Regions from separate parts of the Limosilactobacillus galli genome, predicted to be linked through region 2. Evidence: riboswitches for the same ligand, from Rfam matches in the RefSeq annotation. Region 2 holds a riboswitch; the other holds the start of a gene.
What was found. A riboswitch is a leader RNA that binds a small molecule or an ion and turns the genes downstream of it on or off. The one in region 2 is predicted to bind thiamine pyrophosphate.
Positions count from the first base shown of each region.

Region 1: another riboswitch for thiamine pyrophosphate. It lies ahead of QOS10_RS08540 (ECF transporter S component); the one in region 2 lies ahead of cytX (putative hydroxymethylpyrimidine transporter CytX).

Region 1 covers NZ_CANCWK010000055.1:546-8,828, reverse strand. The annotation lists gene QOS10_RS08560 (NAD(P)/FAD-dependent oxidoreductase) at 1-850, opposite strand, end outside; gene QOS10_RS08555 (nucleoside hydrolase) at 1,026-1,988, shown strand; gene QOS10_RS08550 (TetR/AcrR family transcriptional regulator) at 2,035-2,541, opposite strand; gene QOS10_RS08545 (sulfite exporter TauE/SafE family protein) at 2,552-3,337, opposite strand; TPP riboswitch at 3,454-3,543, shown strand; gene QOS10_RS08540 (ECF transporter S component) at 3,633-4,190, shown strand; gene QOS10_RS08535 (ATP-binding cassette domain-containing protein) at 4,195-5,598, shown strand; gene QOS10_RS08530 (energy-coupling factor transporter transmembrane component T family protein) at 5,595-6,248, shown strand; gene QOS10_RS08525 (DUF4870 domain-containing protein) at 6,287-6,625, shown strand; gene QOS10_RS08520 (cation:proton antiporter) at 6,765-8,283, shown strand, end outside.
Region 2 covers NZ_CANCWK010000024.1:11,165-23,695, reverse strand. The annotation lists gene QOS10_RS06005 (histidine phosphatase family protein) at 1-565, shown strand, start outside; gene QOS10_RS06000 (glycosyltransferase) at 674-2,191, opposite strand; TPP riboswitch at 2,356-2,462, shown strand; gene cytX (putative hydroxymethylpyrimidine transporter CytX) at 2,525-3,709, shown strand; gene tnpA (IS200/IS605 family transposase) at 3,940-4,398, shown strand; gene QOS10_RS05985 (hypothetical protein) at 4,545-4,730, opposite strand; gene QOS10_RS05980 (AAA family ATPase) at 4,734-7,301, opposite strand; gene QOS10_RS05975 (hypothetical protein) at 7,505-8,182, shown strand; gene QOS10_RS05970 (hypothetical protein) at 8,198-9,058, shown strand; gene glyA (serine hydroxymethyltransferase) at 9,397-10,635, shown strand; gene efp (elongation factor P) at 10,872-11,429, shown strand; gene QOS10_RS05955 (ATP-binding protein) at 11,577-12,531, shown strand, end outside.

The sequences.
Region 1 (8,283 bases), on a different contig from region 2:
CGATGGCGTAAACGCCCGGAACGCTGGTCTGCATACTGCTGTCCACCTTCAGGAGGTGGCGTTCGCTAGCCAGGTCCAGCGACCACTTGGTCAGGGCCGCATTGTTGGCGGTGAAGCCATAGTTAACCACCAGCTGATCAACGGTCAGCTGGTCTTCCTCATCGCTGCGCATCTTCTTCAGCCCAATGGTGACCGCATCCCCAGCCGTCGCCAGGCTCTTCGGCAGATAGGGCGTCACCAGGTGCACCGTCGACTGCTTCAGCTTGCTGACGGTGTGTTCCAGACCGCGGAACTGGTTCCGCCGGTGGATCAGGTAGACGTCCTTAGCCACTGGCTCCAGCATCAATGCAATATCGATGGCCGAGTCACCGCCGCCCAGCACCGCTACCCGCTGGCCGGCAAAGTCGTCCTTGTGGCTGACAAAGTAATGCAGCTGGCGGCCTTCAAGCTGGTCGGCACCATCAAGCACCAGTCGCCGCGGGGTAAAGGCCCCGTTCCCCAAGGCAATGATAACCGCCTTGGAGTGGGAGATCCGCTGCGCCGTCTTGATGGTGAAGGTACCGTCATCTTCCTTGACGACATCATCGACAGTCTCGTTTAAAAACTGGTCGATCGGAGCCACGGTCAGCTGGTCCTTCAGGCGATCAACAAGTTCCTGTCCGGTGACGCCTGCCAGGCCAGCGACATCCCAGATCTGCTTCTCAGGATACAATGCTGCCACCTGTCCGCCTAGCTGCGGCAGGCTTTCGATCAGCTGTGCGTGCAGTTCGTGCAGGCCGCAATAGAAGGCGGCGAACATCCCAGCCGGACCGCCACCGATAATCGTTACATCATAGCTTTCTTCCGTCATTAATACGGACCTCGCTTTCTTGTTTTTTGTTTAACCATTATAACATTTTCTTAGATAATTAAAATTTTAATAAAGCGCTACCATATTTACTGCTTTGCCTATTGTGTTTAACAAAAAACTAATTTATTATAGAAAAGGTAGATAGTAAATTTTAGTTAATCTTGGAGGGACTAATATGGCTAAACGAAAAATGATTCTTGATCTGGATACCGGTGTCGATGACGCTTTGGCAATCGCCTATGCCCTGGCCGACCCAGAAGTTGACCTGATCGGGATCGTCAGCTCCTATGGTAACAACCTGCTCGATGTCTGTGCCGAAAACAGTCTGAAGCTATTGGAACTGTTAGGTCACACTGATATTCCAGTATTCAAGGGCTTGCCACACTCAAGCACCACGGACCACTTCGATGTTATGCAGGTTTCCAAGGACATTCACGGAAACAACGGGATCGGGGAAGTGCAACTGCCTGCTCCAAGCCGGAGCGTTGAAGAAGAGTCTGGTGTTGACTTCTACATCGATGCCGCTCACAAGTACGGCAAGGACCTGATCATCATCCCAACTGGCCCGATGACCAACCTGGCTGCCGCTCTTAAGAAGGACCCTGAAATTGCCCACCTGATCGGCAATGTTACCTTCATGGGTGGTGCTCTGACGGTTGAGGGGAACGTTACCCCAGTTGCCGAAGCCAACATTAATCAAGATCCAAAAGCGGCTAACGAGGTACTGACCTCTGACCTGCCGCTGACGATGGTGGGCCTGGACGTTACCCTACGGACCCTGCTGACCAAGAAGGAAACCCAGCAGTGGCGTAACCTGGGCACCAAGGCTGGTAAGGCCTACGCTGACATCACCGACTTCTACATCGATGCCTACTACAACTTGGACATCGACAAGAACGGTTGTGCCATCCACGACCCACTGGCTGTCGGTGTCGGCATCGACCCATCCTTCGTCACCACGTTGAGTCTCTTCGTTAAGTGTGTCTACGAAGAAGGCCCATACTACGCGCGAATCATCGGTGACAACTCCAAGCTGAACGACCCGAACCCGAACGTTAAGGTTGCCATCAACGTAGACAAGGAACGTTACCTGAAGGTCTTCATGAACCACCTGACGAACCTGTTCAAAGAACACTAGAAAAAAGCAAGCTGCCAACGATCAAATTGATCGTCGGCAGCTTTTTTTAGCTCAGGATTTTTTCCAGGGTGTGCTTCAGCCTGGTCAAGGCCGCACCCCGCCTGGCAGGATCCTGGAGGCACTCATTGATGGTGGCATGGCAAAGCGTCATTACCGCCCATTCGGTTTCATTGCGCGGTTCCGCCGTTTGCCGTTCCGGCAGGACCCCTTCATTAGTCAGAAAGTGGCGACGAATACAGGCATAGTAAGGACTGGTATGAACCCGGTCGACAAACTTGGCGACCATCTGGTAATAGTCCTCGGCGGTTAAGTGATCGCCCCGGTCAGTAATCGGTGCATGGATCTTGGCCATCACCACTGTAAACAGGTATAGGTAGGCATCTGCAAGGTCCGTAAAGTACTTGTAGAATGCGCCCCGGGAGATCTTGGCCTGCTTGATAATCCGGGCCACCTCGGCATCCGGCAGGTTATGCTGACTAAATTCAGTCAGCAGGGCCGCGGTGATCCGTTGCTTTTTCTCATCGTTCAGGTTTTGAAAGGTACGACTTGACATTATTTTAACCTCATATCATATTTTTAATGACCAGTGATACCGCCAGGATCAGCGCCCCGGCGCCAACAATGATCTGCATCAGCCGACCGGGCAGGTGGCGGACGATAATCGGCCCCAGGATTCCGCCGATGATGTTCCCGATGAACAACGGCAGAACATAGTGCCAGCGAATGGTGGCCTCAATAGCGAAGATAATAGCCGCCATCGTGTTCGTTGCCGTCATGGCCACGTTCTTCAGGGCGTTGTTGACCGCAAATGTCTGCCCACGGTTGACCACCGTCAGCAGGGTCAGCATCATGACTCCCGCCCCAGCATTGAAGTAGCCGGAGTAGATCCCCACGATAAAGATTCCAACCCAGGCCATGAAGCGGTGCAGGCGAGACCGGCCAGATGCCCGGCTGTTCTGAATCAGCTCCGGGTGGGCCTGGCACGGCTTATGCGGCATCATCAGAATGATCCCTGCCAGGCCGATGCAGACCGGCACCAGGTCCTGGAACCACTTGCCGGGCAAAGCAAAGAGCAGGAGGGCCCCGATGATTGCCCCGGTCAGGACTACGGGAATCATGATCCACATCTGTTTACGGTTATTGCGGAGCTCGCGCGCAGAGGCCACGACCGAGCTATACCCGCTGGCCACGGTTGAAAAACAGCTGGTAACGTTGGCCATCACCGGTGAGAGGCCCATCGCCAAAAGCGACGGGTACGAAACCAGCGAGGCCAGGCCAGCGGCAGCACTGGTGATCCCTGCCAGGATCCCGATAACAATCAATAAGACAATTGAAACTAATTCAGACATTTTCCTCGACCTTTGTTTTTAATCAATTTTCATTGTACCTGTTCCGCCAAATTTCTGCACGCCCTTTCACCATTTGAAATTCAAGGGCGATTTATGTATCATAAGTGGTAGGATTAATACGATGTCTGGGGTGCCATCCGGCTGAGATAATACCCATTGAACCTGACCTGGCTAATACCAGCGGAGGAAGATTCGGTAAAATTTCGTTGAATAGAACTATCCGTATCCCATGATGTCTTTCATTGTGGGCTTTTTATTTGCCCTCATCCAATTTATTTTAAGGAGTATCTCTATTATGAAGAAAGTTTTTCACTTGCGCGACATCATCCTGCTCGCCCTCATCGGCATTATTTTCGGGGTAATCTACTATGCGGCGGGGTTCCTCTACAATGGTCTTACCCTCCTACTGACCCCGGTAGGTTACGGCCCCATGGCCAATGATATTACCATGGGTATCTGGTGCATGGCGGGACCGCTCGCCGGCTTCATGTTCCGGCTTCCCGGGGCTTCATTCCTCGGCGAGTTCTTAGGGGCCGCTGTTGAGATGTTCCTTGGTGATCAGTGGGGAGCCGCTACCCTGATCTCCGGTGCCGTCCAGGGGGTGGGAACCGAACTGGGTTTCACCTTAACCGGATACCGGATTTATAACTGGCTGACCATCATCATGGTAACCATCATGACGACCATCGTCACCTTTGCCTGGGACTGGTTCCGCAACGGTTATAGCCACTTTGCCGGTCAGATGCTGGTGGTCATGATCATCGTCCGCCTCATCTCCATCTTCTTCTTTACCGGGGTATTGAACAAGCTGATCATCAACATGCTTGAACGTGCCCATGTTATTCGGAGGTAGGCCAATGGAGGCTATCAGTGTTGAACAACTCAGCTTTCAATTCGAACACCAGCGGTCCGTCATCCGCAACCTGGATATGACCGTTGGTTGCGGTGAGGTTTCCCTGATTACCGGTCCTTCTGGCTGCGGAAAATCCACCCTGCTCAGGCTGATCGCCGGACTGCTGCCGAAGTATGGCGGACAGGTAACTGCTGGCCAGATTAGACGGGCAACGATCAACCGTCACCCCATCCGGATGGGAATGCTCTTTCAGGATCCGGCCATGCAGTTTGCCATGGACACCCCACGACACGAGCTCGAATTCACCCTTGAGAATTGTCAAGTGGCCGCCGCGCAGATTCAAGCCCGGATTCAAGAAGCCAGCGCCTTTTGCCAGATCAGCGACCTGCTCGATCAAACAATCACCACCCTCTCCGGCGGTCAGCAGCAAAGGATCGCCCTGGCAGTGGTTGTGGCCATGCACCCCGACTTGCTCCTCTTAGACGAGCCCTTTGCCGCAATTGATGAGGCTAATCGCCAATTTTTGATTAAGCAACTGGGACGGTGGCAAGCTGCCCAGCCGGGGCGCACGATCATAGTCACCGACCACGACTGTCACGGTTACACTGCCCTCAGCCCCCACGTCTTCCAGTTTGCGGCCGGAAAATTAGCGGCCCTTTCACCAGAGCAGGGGAAAAGTTTGATTGGCCAAGCGGATGAGGCCGCCGGGGCACCGCTTCACGTAGCCCTTCCGCCAGTAAAGGCACCGACAATTATCAACCTTAAACAGGTCAAAATTGACCGTGGGGAGCACCGCCTAATTACCATCCCCGATCTGGCAATCGTGAAAAATAAGATCACCCTATTGACGGGAGCTAACGGAACGGGTAAATCCACTTTTTTCAAGGCCCTCACTCGGCTGATCCCCTACCAGGGTGAAATTGACTATCTCCAGAAAAATATTCAAAAAATATCACCCGGGAAATATCACTACCAAGTTGGTCTAGTCTTCCAGCAGGCTAACGAACAGTTTCTCAACGTTACCGTAGGTGAAGAGCTAACCCTCAGTGCCCATCACCAGCGACAGCCCCTCCTCACTAACGACCGATTGACGGACGTGCTTCGCGACTTCGGTTTGGCGGAAATGGAGGACCGGGTGGTGTACTCACTCAGTGGCGGACAGCGCAAGAAGTTGCAACTACTGGTCATGCTGATGATCGGGCACCCGGTGCTGTTGCTCGACGAACCTTTTGCCGGTCTCGATCGTGATTCGCTGACAACCGTCTTCAATCTGATCAAGCGCTGTCAGCAGGCCCTGCCCCAAACCATCCTGATCATCAGTCACCAGTTGACAGGGCTCGACCAGCTGGTGGACTACCACCTTCACCTGAGTGCCGGGAAGCTGACCTATGAGGGGGTGCAGGCATGAATCCCAGCTTAAAACTATTTTTGGTCCTCATCATTACCCTTGAAGTGACCTTCACCAGTCACCTCTACAGTAATGTGGTGATCATCATTCTGGCGCTAGCCTACCTGATTTACCGCCGGGTCCGTTGGCAACGGCTGGCCTGGCTGATCGTCATTACCCTGGTGCCGGCGCTGGCGATCTTCGTCACTATCGCCTTCTTCAGTCCCGGCCACAACGTCTACTTCGCCTGGGTCCTGGTAACCCGGCTCTATGTCTATGTCTTGACCGGGTCGGCCGTCAGCTGCACCACTAGTGCCCTTCTACTGGTGCGGTCACTCGAACAAAATTGCCACCTCCCGAGCAAGTTTGCCTACGGTATTCTGGCCGCCCTCAACCTTTTTCCCCGGATTGCGCAGGAAGTCCGGCTCATCCGGATTGCGGGGCAGATGCGGGGGATCACCCTCCACTGGTGGTCACCGCGGCTCTACTTCAAGGCAATTCTAGCCGCTAGTCAGTGGGCGGATCAGATGGCCCAAGCCATGGAGAGCCACGGCTTTGTGGAGGGCCAGTCGCGGACCAGCGCTCACCGCGTTCCGCTGACTCGCCGCGACTGGCTAATCTTCTTCATTCTGGTGTTCACCCTCCAGCTTCTTATCGTTGCGCTCCCCTAAGTGATCAGGCATAATTAAATTAAAAAAGGATGGTTAATATGCAGAGTAACACAACAACCCGAATCGTTAACGCCCTTTCCTACCTCAGTATCTTATTTCTGCCGGTGATCTTCCCACTCATCGTCTGGATCGTTGCCCGGGCAAGCGACGACCCGACTATCAGCAAAAACGCGCGCAAGGCCTTTTGGTCACAGCTTTTCCCTTTGCTCTACGTTATCTTCGCGATCCTCACCATGAGCATTGCCTCCTTGTACCAGGCAACCTTCCATGCCGGCGCCCTGTTTGGAATCCTGCTGACCTTTGCCCTGCTGATCGCTCTGTTGTTGTTCATCTACAACATCGCTATGGCAGTTAAGATGCTGCTGGGCCGGGAATAACTATATTCAAAGAATCGAGGCCGACGAAGTAATTCGTCTGCCCCGATTTTTTGAATCATATTGCCCAAATTGTGTTTTCAATGCTAGAATGACGCAGTCTACTAGCTATAATTTTGAATCTTTTAAGGTGGTGTTTTCATTGGATTTACTATTGGGGATCATCCTGCTGTTGACTACGGTCGTCGTGGCCAACGTTATTCACCTGATCTACCCCAAGATCCCGCTCTCGATCTACCAAATTATTGCCGGGGTCCTGCTCGCCAGTCTGCCAACCACAGCAACGAATTTTACCCTGCATCCGGAAATATTCATGATGGTGGTCATCGCGCCATTGATGTTTAACGACGGGCAGAATCAATCATTTTTCTCACTCTCCCGTAACATCCGCCCGATCCTTTCAATTGCGGTGACCCTGTCCCTGATAACGGTTATCATCGCCGGGACGGTCCTGCACCTGACCATGCCAAAGACCTTCTCGTTCGCTCTGGCCTTCATGCTGGCCGCGATCATCACCCCAACGGATGCGGTGGCGGTCAAGTCGATCACCACCAGCATGTCGGTTCCCGAGAACGTCAACGGGGCCTTGGAGTACGAGTCGCTCTTCAATGATGCTTCCGGGATTGTCCTCCTCGACCTGGCCCTGGCGGCTTACCGCTCGGGGGACTTCTCAATTGGCCACGGCCTGTGGATCTTTGTCTACGTCTTCTTCGGCGGCATCATCTTTGGAGCGATTCTCGGCATCCTACTGATCAATCTGCGTGTCCGGCTGATGCGCTCCCACGTCGACATCGGCTCGATCGTCATCCCCATTAATGTCATGACACCGATTGTTGTCTACTGGCTGGCCGAGGAGCTTCACTTCTCCGGCATCCTGGCTGTCGTGGCCGCTGGGGTTGTCCACAGTATCCTCTACGACCGCATGCGGCTGACCTCCACCAAAGTCCAGATGGCCACTACCACGACCTGGACAATCATCAGTGACGCCTTAAACGGCCTGGTCTTTGTCCTCTTAGGTGTTCTCCTCCCCCAAGTCCTCAGAAGTACCAGCCTGTCCAACCTGGGCCGCCTGTTTGGCATCTCATTACTCCTCTACCTAATCATGACCTTCCTGCGGTACTGCTGGGTCCGCTTCAAGCTGGTCAACATCGGTTCGGCCAGCGACCAGCTTAATCGTGACAGTATTTTAATGGCGCTGGGGGGAATTCATGGAACCATCACCCTGTCGTTAGCCTTTTCGCTGCCGGTAATGATCAATCACCATACCTTTACCTTCCGTAACTCAATGATCCTGATTGCGGCGATCGTAATCCTCATCAGCCTGCTGGTCGGGGCCGTTGCCTACCCGCTGATCCTGCCGGCCAAGTCACAGTGCTTCACCCCGGAAGAATTCCGCCAGCAGCTCATCACTACGGTTCAGTTCGCCATCAACCAGCTCCGGACTCAGGCAGAGGATTCACGGGAACGGGCCATCGTGATTGACCAGCTCAGTACGCAGATGAATCAGTACCACCAGTTCAACCAACAGCGGTTCAACCAGCTGATGAACCGGGCCCACAAGGTCGAAATGCAAACCCTGGACCAGCTGACCGCCGATGGCACCATTAGCGAACGGGAAGCAAGTCTATATGCCCACTTTGTCAGCCGCTCAATCTGCCGGA
Region 2 (12,531 bases):
GGAGCTGGACCCCCACGGTTTAGAGCAGGCCTCCGCAACCGGGAAGGCCCTGGCAGATACCTACTACAACATTATTATTTCTTCTGACCTGAAGCGGGCGGTTCAAACGCGTGACCGGATCATTAAGCACCTCAAGCACGTTCCCGACGTTGCCTACACGGACAAGACCTTCCGTGAGGTGTTCTTCGGCTACTTCGAAGGGCTCGATTCTGAAGCCAACTGGCGGACCATTGCCGTTCAGCATGGCTACCAGGACCACGATGACATTATCCGTCACGAGAGCCTGAAGTCCGGCCGGAACATGATGCACGACATGGACCCAACTGGTCAGGCGGAGAGCTACGACGAGATTATTGCTCGTTGGCGCCGGGGTCTTAAGACGTTGGTCAATAAGGCCGACGATGGTGACCGGGTCCTGCTTGTTACCCATGGAACATTTATTCGAACGATCGCCGATGCCCTCGGGGTCGACACTGTTGGCAACTTCCCAACAAACGCCGGGGTAACCACGATTACGGCCAATGAGAATGGGGCCAAGATGGTTGAATACAACAAAAAATTCTAAATCATAATCCGGGACATTAACCAGATCCCGTGGATTAAAATAACCGTTCAAAATCTCGTCAGGAAATTTTGAACGGCTATTTTGTTTGGTTGCAAAGTCTTATACCTATTAGTCAGCAAGCACGCGTTGGATATCCTTATCAGTGGTGACAAACTGCTTCCAGCGGGCGGCAACATTTTCAAAGGAGTACCTGGCGGCAACTTCCTGGGCGTGGTCGGCGTAGGATTCTAGGGTAGCGGGATTGCTGAGGAGTTCGTCGAGAACCGTGTACAGGGCGTGGAGATCCCCCTCCGGCAGCAGGCGGCCGCTAACCTGGTCCTTAATAATCTCGGCGGGACCGTAGTTGATGTCGTAGCTGATTGCCGGGCAACCATGTCCCTGGGCCTCCAGCAGGGCCATCGCAAAGCCCTCGTATGAGCTGGTCAGCACTTCGATCTGGGCGGTTTCGTAGACCTTAGTGAGATCATGCTGGTAGCCGCAGAAGTGGATGTAGTCCTCGGCATGATTGTCCTGGACGAGCTTTCGCAACGAATGAGAGGTGGCGTAGTTGTTCCACCCATCATCGTAGCCATAGATCTTCAAGTCAACCTCGGGGTGCTTCTGTCGCAGGGTGATCACCGTGTTGATCAGGTGATCGAGCCGCTTGACGTTGGTTAGCCGGGCGACCGCTACCAGCTGCCCCGGCGTCCGCTGACTGAACGGAATCTTCTTTTGCAGTTGCGTGTCGGGAATGTAGGTGACCGGGATACCGTAGCTGGCCTTGGTGGCGAAACGCTTGCCGGCATCAGCGGCCTCCTGCTGGGTGGCCGAAATCAGGCCGGAAAGGTGGTGGTCAGCCAGTGCTTGCTTGACCGGCTCGTAGACGGCAAACAACTTACCGTTGGGTTGGCCGTTCTTGGTGAAGGCGGAGTGGAAGACCTGGTAGCGGGGCAGATCCTCCTTCATCAACGTGAATGCCTTGAGCGTGTAATCGGAACGGTCGCTGATGAAGACGGCCCGGTCATCGGCAGCTGCCAGCCGGTCCATGAAGTAGGCCCGCAACTCGTCCTCGCTGTCGAATTCCCACAGTTGACCCTGGTCATGAAGCTGGATCAGGCAGAGAACGGGGACGTTGCCCTCGCCACCGCGGTAATGGTAGGTGATTTTAGGACGTCCTTGGCCATCATAGTATTGCCGAGTGACCACCCGGGCCTTGTCTTCGAAGAACTCGGTATAGGTCAGGCAGCCGTTGTCGTAGTAATCCCGCCGGTCGGTGAAGCCGAACTTGTCGCGGTAGTCGACATAGTAGAGCCGGTCGTTATTGAAGTGGGCGATGATTCGCTGCTTGCCGTCCCGGCTGGCGACAAGGTTGTTGACTGTCAGTCCGGGCTGGTGGAGGAGGCGGTTAACCAGGGCTTGGTCATTGTTTGCATACTGAAAAGGCAGTTGCTGGAAATATTCGAAGAGGTTGATGACCCGACCGGTGAAGCCCAGCTTCTCGGCGGCCTCGTGGTGGGCCCAGTTATACTGCAGGGTGACGATCTTGGAATCGAGTTTGAGGCAGTCGAAGATGTGCATCCGCTTGACCTGGGCCAGCTCAATGACCGACGTCAGCATGTCTTCGCGACTGGTAAAAAAGTAAAACATTGGCTTTTTCCTTTCTGATTTGAATCGTTTTAATTGTTTAAAATTATAACCGATTTTGGGGACGGCACGGTGCCGGGATGGCGGCTTTTACTAATAATTTAAAGAGGGGACAAACGGCAACGCATCCTTGACAAATTTAACAATCATGTTAAGTTAAGAGTGTGATTGAACAAACGGGGAGCTTGCAGACAGGCTGAGAGGAGACTGAGCGTCTCGACCCAATGAACCTGATTTGGATAATGCCAACGTAGGAATTAATAGAGCGACCAGGATCATAAAAATGACCTGGCCGCTTTTTTGCGTGTTATCCACATCTGAAATTAGAAAAGGATGGTGGAAGTTTTGCAACGACAAACAAATTTGACGGAGAACGGACTGATCTGGTGCGGGGCCGGGATCTCAATCGCCGAGATCCTGACCGGGACCTACCTGGCGCCGCTGGGACTATGGAAAGGACTGGCGGTGATCATCGTCGGGCACATCATCGGCTGCCTTTTGCTGTTCCTCTCCGGGGTGATCGGCGGGCAACGGCGGCTCAGTGCGATGAATGCTGCCAAGATCAGCTTTGGCCAGCAGGGCAGCAAGTTCTTTGCTCTGCTTAACGTCCTCCAGCTGGTGGGCTGGACCGGGATCATGATTTACGACGGGGCGGTCGCGGTCAACGGGATTTGGCACTTTGGCCAGGCAATCTGGGCAGTCGTCATCGGCATCCTGATTGTCGTCTGGCTGCTGGTTGGGATCCGGCACCTGCGCTACTTCAACATTGTGACGATTAGTATCCTGCTGATTCTGACCGCCATTCTCTGCGGCGTGATCTTCGCCCATCACCAGGTGAGTCCAGCCAGCGGGCACTTCACCTGGGCGCAGGGGATGGAACTGGTGATCGCAATGCCATTGTCATGGCTGCCGCTGATCAGTGACTACACCAGTGCTGCCCAACGGCCGGTGGCGGCTAGTGGTGTCGGTGCCTTGGTTTACGGCTTGACAAGCTGCTGGATGGCCTTCATCGGCCTGGGTGCGGCACTGTTGACCAATGATATTAACATTGCCACAATTATCCTGCGGGCTGGCCTGGGCAGTGCCGGACTGATCATCGTGGTCTTCTCGACCGTGACGACAACCTTTATGGACGCCTACTCGGCCGGGGTGTCTGCCGAGACGATTGTTCCCCGCTGGTCAGGCACCGCGACGGCCATCGTGGCGACGGTTCTCGGAACGATTGGGGCGCTGACGTTGCCGATGGACAATTTCAGCAACTTCCTCTACCTGATTGGCTCGGTTTTCGCTCCGATGATTGCCATTCAGATCACCGACTGCTTTATCCTCCACGTCGACCGGCACCAGCAGAGTTACTCCTGGCGCAACCTGATCATCTGGCTGGTTGGATTTGCCCTGTACCGCTGGCTGATGACGATTTCCTGGCCGCTGGGGAGCACGCTCCCGACGATTGCGGCGGTGATTGTCTTGACCTGGCTGGTCGCCTGGTTTAGCAAGCGCGGGCGTGTTGAAAGAGCATAATAATAATCGAATTTACAATGAGAAACTCGGTACCGTTTAATTGCGACGGTACCGAGTTTCTTTATTAGTGCCTTTAGGCCTGGTTGAGTACGCGAGCGAAGCGAGTGTGCGAAACAAAAAACCACCTGCTTTGCGGGTGGGCGACAAATATTATATAAATAAAAACCTCTTTTGCCTTAAAATGTAGGTGTTCAAGCCAAAATTAATAAGGGAAAAGAGGTTATTTAAATATGGCTAATAAGTTAAATAGATTAGCCCATACAAAGTGGCTATGTAAGTACCACATCGTATTCATTCCAAAGTATAGACGGAAAATAATTTATAATCAATATCGACGAGATTTACAAGATTACATTAGGCTGTTATGTCAATATAAAGGTGTAAAGATCATTGAAGGGCATATGATGCCGGATCACGTACATCTGTTGTTAAGCATTCTACCGGAGTTGAGCGTATCGCAATTTATGGAATATTTGAAAGGGAAAAGCTCATTGATGATGTTTGATCACCACGCTAACTTAAAATATAAGTTCGGCAATCGACATTTTTGGGCAGAAGGCTATTACGTTAGTACAGTAGCCTTGAATGAGTTCACAATTCGGAAGTACATTCGAGATCAAGAAAAACATGACCAGGTAGTAGATAAACTAACAACGGTTGAGTATTCCGACCCTTTTAAGGGTAGGTGAAGTAATAACAACACTGCTTAAAGCAGTAGCGAAGTAGTCAGAGCATTTTGGCTTGGACGAAGGAAAAGCCAGCGCCTTGAGACGCTGGCTTATCTTTGCGGCTTATAGCCGCTGTGCAAACCACCCGTTTTACGGGTGGTTATGATTTAGTTGATAGAGTGGTGGAAGGTTTGCTGGTAGAATTTGCGGGCAACCAGCTCAGGGGTTGCTACGAGGTACCTGCTGATCTGTGCGCCGTTCTCGTCCATGACCTGGTCAATATCATCTGGGGAGAGTTGACATGCTTGGTAGAAACGGATCATTTCTTGGCGGAATTCTTCTTCATTTGGCATTATCTAGGCCACCTTTACTAATACTTGCTGGTTCTGATCGACGTGAAGCTGGACTCGCTGCCGGGCCTTGAGCTGCCCCTGGAGAATCATGGCGGCGATCTTGCTGGTGATCAGCTGGTCAATGCCGCGCTGCAGTGGTCGTGCGCCCTTAGCGGGATCGGCGTACCGGTCGACAATGTATTCCAGGACCGATTGATCCCAGTCCAGGGTGATATTCTTTTCCAGTAATAGTTGCCGCTTTTGGCCGAGCAGGAGGTCAGCGATCTTTACCAGGCTGTCTTGGGTCAGCGGGTTGAAGATCACCGTCTTGGTCAGGCGGTTGATAAATTCGGGGGCAAAACGCTCCTCCATCGCCCGCTGGATGATGTCGCGATTGATCCGGTTGGTTTCCGTACTGCTCGTGGCCCCGAAGCCGACTTGGTTGCGGAAGACCTTATCGGCACCAATATTGGAAGTCATGATGATAATTGTGTGGCTGAAGTCGGCGTGAAGTCCCATTCCGGGGAGGAAGCTGCCGTCGTCCATAATGCCGAGGAGGAGGTTGAAAATTGCGCTGTTAACCTTTTCGATCTCATCCAGCAGGATGCAGCAGTGGGGATGGCTGACCACGCCCCGATAGATATCAGTTGAGAGGCTCGCTACCCCCATGGTTGAGAGGTAATCTGGCATGTTGAAGCGGAGGAGGGCTTTATCGGTCCCGAATACCTCCAGGGCTAGCTGCTTAGCGGTTTCCGTCTTCCCGGTCCCGGTGATCCCGGCAAAGAAGAAAGTGCCGATCGGTGCCCCGGGCTTGCTGAGCCCCGCCTTGGCCACCATCAAGGACTGGGTCAGACCATCGATCGCCTCATCCTGACCGATCACGTGCTGCTTCAGACGTTGAGCAAGAGTCAGGATGGAAGCTTCGTTAGCTGTCCGTTCCCGCTGGGCCTTGGCTACGTCAGTCTTGCTGAGCGGCCGGCCGATGATCTCTTCGGCCGCGCTGACAATGTCGTTGACGGTCACCTTGGTGTGGTAACGGTGCTTGGTGCGGTCATTTCTTGCCAGGGCGAACTGGTCCTGCAGGCTGTCCAGTTGCTTCTTAAGCTGGTCGACCTGGGCGGTGTTGAGGCTCTTTTGCTCCGCTTGGTGCAACTTAGTGCGTAGTTCAGTGAGGCGCTGAACGTAGGAGTCTTTAGCAGCTGAGCCCTGGTCATGGTGCATTTTAACCAGCGCCCCAGCGTTATCGAGGATTGTCAGGGCCGAGTCAGGCAGGGCAACGTCAACGTAGGTCTGGGCAAGATCGACGGCCAGCTGGCACGCAGCGACAGAGTAGTTGACGTGGTAGTAGTTTTCATATGGCGTGATGGACCGCTTAATCACCGCATCGGTCTGCGGGACAGTCAACGGCTTCACCGTAATATTTTCAAAGCGCCGCATCAATGCTTTATCTTTACTGAAGAAGACCTGGGCCTCCAGTGGCGTGGTAGCCCCGATCAGCTGGAGGTCACCACGGGCCAGTGCCGGTTTCAGCATGTTGATGATGCCGGAGCCAGCGTGAAAACGAAGATTCTGGATCTCATCGAGGAAGAGGATGACGTCCTTCTCGGCGGATAACTCGGCAAGGAGCTGGTTGATAACTTCGATAGCCCAACCAGAGAACATCAGCTTGGAAAACTTGTCGGGATCCAGGGCGATGATCCGCTTGCCTGCCAGGGATGGCAGTTTTCCTTCGGCAATGCGGGTGGCGACTCCTTCCGCGATGGCCGTTTTTCCGACCCCGGCTGGTCCGACTAAAAGGGCATTGGACTTTTGCCGCCGGTTAAGAATCAGGGCGAGGTGGTCAATCTCATCCTGCCGACCTACCACTGGCGCCAGTTTGTGCTCCCGGGCCAGCTTGGTCAGGTCCCGACCGTATTCCTGGAGGAGAAAGTGGTCGCCGCGGTCAAGCTGGTGCATCAGACTATTGTAGTGGTGTTCCCGGCGCTTGCGATCAGCCGTGTGCTCGCCATCGGCAAACCGAAACTGGTTGAGTTTATCCTGGACAATGTTGGTGTATGCTTGGGCGTAGAAACTCCGGTACTTGAGAATGAGGAGCTTGAGGAGGAGCCAAAAGGCATTGCTGTCCTGAAGGTCAACGATGCCGACCAGGATGCCCTGGGTTTGGATGACGTCGCTCTCCTGTTGATCGACGAGGGCTTTACCATACCTTAGGCCGTGAAGAACGTAGTCGGAAACGGTGTATTGCCGGTCCGCAATCATGATCAGGTGCTTACCGGGTTCATTGATCAATGGCACTGGATCCTTCTTAATCCGATCCTCAAACGGAGCACTATCACTCATTCCAGCATAATGAAGGGACGGGTCCGCCGCATCGTGTTTTTCAACGTGGCGGGCTTTATCGAGCTCCCGGCGGACATCGATCCAACTGATGTGACGGTCAAGGAGCGCGGTGCCGGCCCCCGTGTCGTTGATTTTGGTAAAGGCCAGCACAAGGTCTTCGGTCGATAGCGCCGCAGCATGGTGGGCGTCCGCAACCTTCTTAGCGGTGGCAAATGCTGCTTGTCCTTGGTATGTTAAGCTGAAATTCTCCATAAAATGGTCCCTCCTGAGAAGTAATTCGTATAATATCTCCAACGGCATCAAAATATCATGGAAGAACTTATGAGATATTTCAATGACAATTATTACTATATCACAGGGTCGCCAAAAAAGTATTACTTTTTCAGGAAAAATCTAAAAATATCTCATAGATTTTTGCGGCGGCGTGGGGTATATTTAATAGTGGAGGTGATTTTTTGGATTTAGAGAAAATTATTCTCGAGTTGCAATCAAGAGTCCTTTATTTAAGTGAAAAGGTTGACCAATTGAGCAGCCGGGTCGATGAACTAGCGGCTGATGAGGTGCCGGCGGATCCGACTAGCAATACTCAGTCAGCATCGACTCGTAAAACTAAAATCAAGGGTAAGATTTCTAAAAATGAACTGGTAGCTGGCGTCAAGGCGGCTTTGGCGGGGCAGATCCCAGCAAATAACATTCGGAAGGGAACCCGCCGGGAAGGCTCCGGTATCATCATTTCCAACGGTGACCGGCAGCTCAAGCTTTGCCTGCGGGGCTCTGGCTACTATGGCAAGGAAGACGTCAGCGAACGAATGGAGTACACGGGTTTCTCAACCATTAACGAAGCCACCATTATGGATGAAGATGGCCGGATGAATTATGATTTCTTCGTGTTCGGCATCAACCACAGCGATGATCCCGACCAACCACATGTGGAGTTCTTCGTTTTTGACCAGGCCCAGTTTAAGCACCTGCTGGAGCAGAAGAAGGCTAACGGTGCCAACCGTGTTTACTACTTCTACTTCGGAGAAACGACGGATGGTCATTACATCGACGACCGCGAGCGCGATAAGACTGTACTGGTTGATGACGAGCACGGTAACTGGGACGCGGTTGTTCGGCAGTACAATAAATAAGATATGGTGATTTTGATGAATAATGAGCAATATGAGAAAGCGCCAAATAATGCGGCAGTAATCAGTGAAGCTGAGAGCTTCAAGCCAATAACATATAGCAATAAAAGATACCCAGCAGTTGAGGCTTTTGAAACTCCTTATGAGGATGTTGCATACGCTAAATTAGTAATTAATGAATATGGCCACCATGATTACGTAGCGATTGGTCTGAATCCTAAGGGCGATTTGAAACAATCAAAGATAGATTATCTTCTCAAAAACGCAGGGAAAAAGCCCTTACTTGATCCTAGGGGTGTTTGGAGTAAGACAATTAAGGCGATAAAAAGAATTGATCCTGATCTACGTTATCTATACATGCTGGATATCATTCCATTGCGAACACCGAATCAAGAGACCATTGGCAAAAAAATAATTTCTGAAATGAAGGACGATGCGCTGGACGCCAACCTTAAATTTATTAAGTGGTTTATCAAAAAAACTTCTATTCGGGGTATTTTACTAAGTACAGGTATACCGCAATTCTCAAAAGGACTTCCAAAAGAACTCTCAAAAGAATTTAAAGATAAAGTTCGTAAGATGCAGCAGAAAATTATCGATGATAATCATCCCAAAATCTACTTTAGTATGATTACGATTACTGGTGGCAGTTTCTTCTGTAGCTTTTCACAAAATACAACCAAGATAATTTCATATGCAGATCTTGTCCAAGGACTCCAGGATGAATGTAAAATTCAATCAGAAGAGACTGACCTAACAGATGTGGATCTCAAGTTTGAAGATGGCTATATCATTTATAGTGATAAAGAAATCCGTAATAAGAAAATTGAGATCAACAAAGATGTTCAAAACATTTGGAATGATGACAAGGCTAAATAAATACCGATCCCGGCGACAGCGTTAATTAAACCGCCCAGTCATGCCCGGTTATGGTATAGTTAAGGTAATTCTTTTAGCAAAGTGAGGGAGAAAAAATGGCTAAGTACACAGTTGAATTAAGTGAAGAAGATTTGCAAATGATCAAGGACTGCCACTCCAAGAACCCTTCTATCATGAAGGCCATGGAGGAAGCCAAGAAGGTTGAAGACTAAGCCTTGACTGTAAGGACGCACTCAAATGGGTGGGTCCTTTTTTGTTTCTATCACCAGAAGCCGGACCCAATATAGTATAATTAGATCGTAAGCAATATCACCTGAACACTGAGGGGGAATGCCTAAATGGAATATGTAGGAAAGTCGCCTGAACTCTGGGCAGCAATTGACAGAGAAGAACAACGTCAGCAGGATACGATCGAACTGATCGCGTCGGAAAACATTGTCTCAAAGGAAGTGCGCGAGGCACAGGGATCCGTCCTGACCAACAAGTACGCGGAAGGATACCCCGGCAAGCGTTACTACGGTGGATGCCAGTACATTGACCAGGTTGAACAGCTGGTCATCGATTACGCTAAGCAATTGTTCGGGGCCGAATACGTCAACGTGCAGCCGCACTCCGGCTCTCAGGCCAACATGGCGGTCTACCAGGCCCTCCTCAAGCCCGGTGACAAGATCCTCGGAATGGGGATGGACGCTGGTGGTCACCTGACTCACGGTGCCAAGGTCAACTTCAGCGGGAAGGTCTACCAGTCCTTCAGCTACGGCTTGGATCCGGAAACCGAATTGCTGGACTACGATCAGATCCGCGCAATTGCGGAAAAAGTTCAACCCCAGCTGATCGTGGCAGGGGCCTCGGCCTACAGCAAGATCATCGACTGGCAGCAGTTCCGTGAAATTGCTGATGAGGTTGGTGCCTACATGATGGTCGACATGGCCCACATCGCCGGGCTGGTCGCCACGGGTGCCCACCCGAGTCCGGTTCCGGTGGCCGACGTGGTAACCACCACGACCCACAAGACTTTGCGGGGCCCACGGGGCGGGATGATCCTCTCCAAGTCAGCTAAATTAGGGAAGAAGATCAACTCGGCCCTCTTCCCGGGAACTCAGGGTGGCCCGCTGGAACACGTGATCGCGGGGAAGGCCCAGGCATTCTATGAGGACCTGCAGCCGCAATTCACCGACTACATCAACCAGGTCGTAAAGAACGCGGCCGCCATGGCTGACGAATTTACCAAGTCCGATACCGTGCGGGTTGTCTCCGGGGGAACCGAGAACCACCTGATGATCATCGACATCACCAAGACCGGGCTCACTGGGAAAGAAGCTCAGGACCTGCTGGATTCGGTTCACATCACGACCAACAAGGAGTCGATTCCAAACGACCAGCGGAGCCCATTTGTCACCAGTGGTTTGCGGATCGGGACGCCGGCAATTACTAGCCGGGGCTTCAAGGAAGCTGATGCTCGGCAGGTAGCCGACCTGATTGTCAAGCTCCTGAACAACTCGACAGACCAGGCAGTCATTGACGATGTCGCGGCCCAGGTCCACAAATTGACAACTAAACACCCAATTACTGAATAGGATAAACGACCGGCAGCAGATAAAGTTGGCGGTCGTCTTTTGTACTGATGCGATGAGGGATCACGTTTTTAGCACAAGGCCGCGCCTCTAGCCCGATGATGTGATACAATAACTATGAATGCTGTAAAACAGCAGCAGATCTAATCAGGCCCGGGTGCGGCCCAGCGGTGATCGCCTGACCGCTTAAAATTCTAATCAGAATAGCACTTAGTTAAGATACAAAGGAGAGTTTTGACATGATTCAAACAATCGATTTGAAAAAGGGTATGGTCTTTGAACGTGATGGTAAGCTGTTAAAGGTTCTGCAAATCAACCACCACAAGCCAGGTAAGGGTAACACGCTGATGCAGATGGACATCCAAGACCTGCGTTCCGGTTCCATCGTTCACACCACGATGCGTCCTTCCGAAAAGGTTGAACAAGTTAACGTTGACAAGCGTTCTGCTCAATACCTTTACGACGAAGGTGACAACGCGGTATTCATGGACCTCGAAACTTACGACCAATACACTTTGAGCCATGACCTGCTGGGTGACGACAAGAACTACCTTGTTGAAAACATGAAGGTTACCCTGAACTTCGTCAACGGCGACATCATCGGGGTTGAACTGCCAACCACGGTTGAATTGACGGTTGCCCACACTGAACCAATGATCAAAGGTGCTACCATCGATGGTGGTGGTAAGCCTGCTACGATGAACACTGGTTTGGTTGTTAACGTTCCAGCCTTCATCAAGGACGGCGACAAGCTGATCATCAACACCACTGATGGCAGCTACAAGTCACGTGCTTAATGTGATCTTAAACATCTAAATGACGATCAATAAAATGGCTCCTGAGGCCTGGCTAGTCCAGCCTTCGGGAGCCGTTTTTTCGATTGATGAATGGGCGCGGCGGGGGTAGAATTCAGGATAGCAAGGTAAATAAGAAGGAGGCTTTTCATGCAGGGGGCACTGCACTTTTCAACAATCACGGACCAGTCAGCAATTGACAGGTTGACCAACGCAATGTTTAGCTGCCACCTCTTGATCGTGGGACAGACGGGGAGTGGCAAGACGACTTCGACCCTGTCGCTGTTGAGCCAGCTTCAGCAGCTGGACCAGACCGCAATTATTCTTGATCCCACCGGGGAATACGCGAAGCTGCCCAATGTCATCATCTACCGGCTGGGGGATAACTGTTATCTCGAGGCGGGCTGGCTGACGGTTGACCAGCTGTTGGCCGCCCTGCAGCTCCGGGTTAGCTCCTTGGTGCGGACTAAATTACGGCAGGCGATCACCGACCTCCAGATTCAGCATAATATTTATAGCGAGCAGGGAACCTACCGGCGATTGGGCAGGCGACTAGCCAGCTACCGTGAGGACGAGAATCAGTTGGGTGCCTGGGCGAGCGACTATCCACTGACCGATCTCTTTGCCCAGTTGATCGAGGAGTTCGTAATCCCGTATGCCGATGACCGGGCCGACTACACCCTCTTAGGGCAGCAGTACGATCGTGCAGCCATCAACCGGGCCTGGCCGGTGCTGACGGCCATTCATGACCAGTTGGCCAGTCCGACTTTTCAGGCCCTCTTTGACACTGGCCGCCATGCGGGGACGATGAAGAGTGAACTCAATTTCATCCTCAAGATGTTCCTTCATCACCAGAGCAGTCAACGTACCCTGGTGATTGACCTGTCGTTGCTGAAAAATTATGAAGGCAGTCAGCACCTCATTATCTCCCTGCTGCTCAAGGAGATCCTCCGTCTCCGATTGCGTGATAACGCCGGTTTTCCGGTTAACGTGGTCATCGATGAAGCTCACCGCTATCTTCCGCAAGATGAACACGCGCTGGCCGACAACGGCATCTTCCAGCTGGTCCGGGAGGGACGCAAACTGAACCTCAAGATGATCCTGA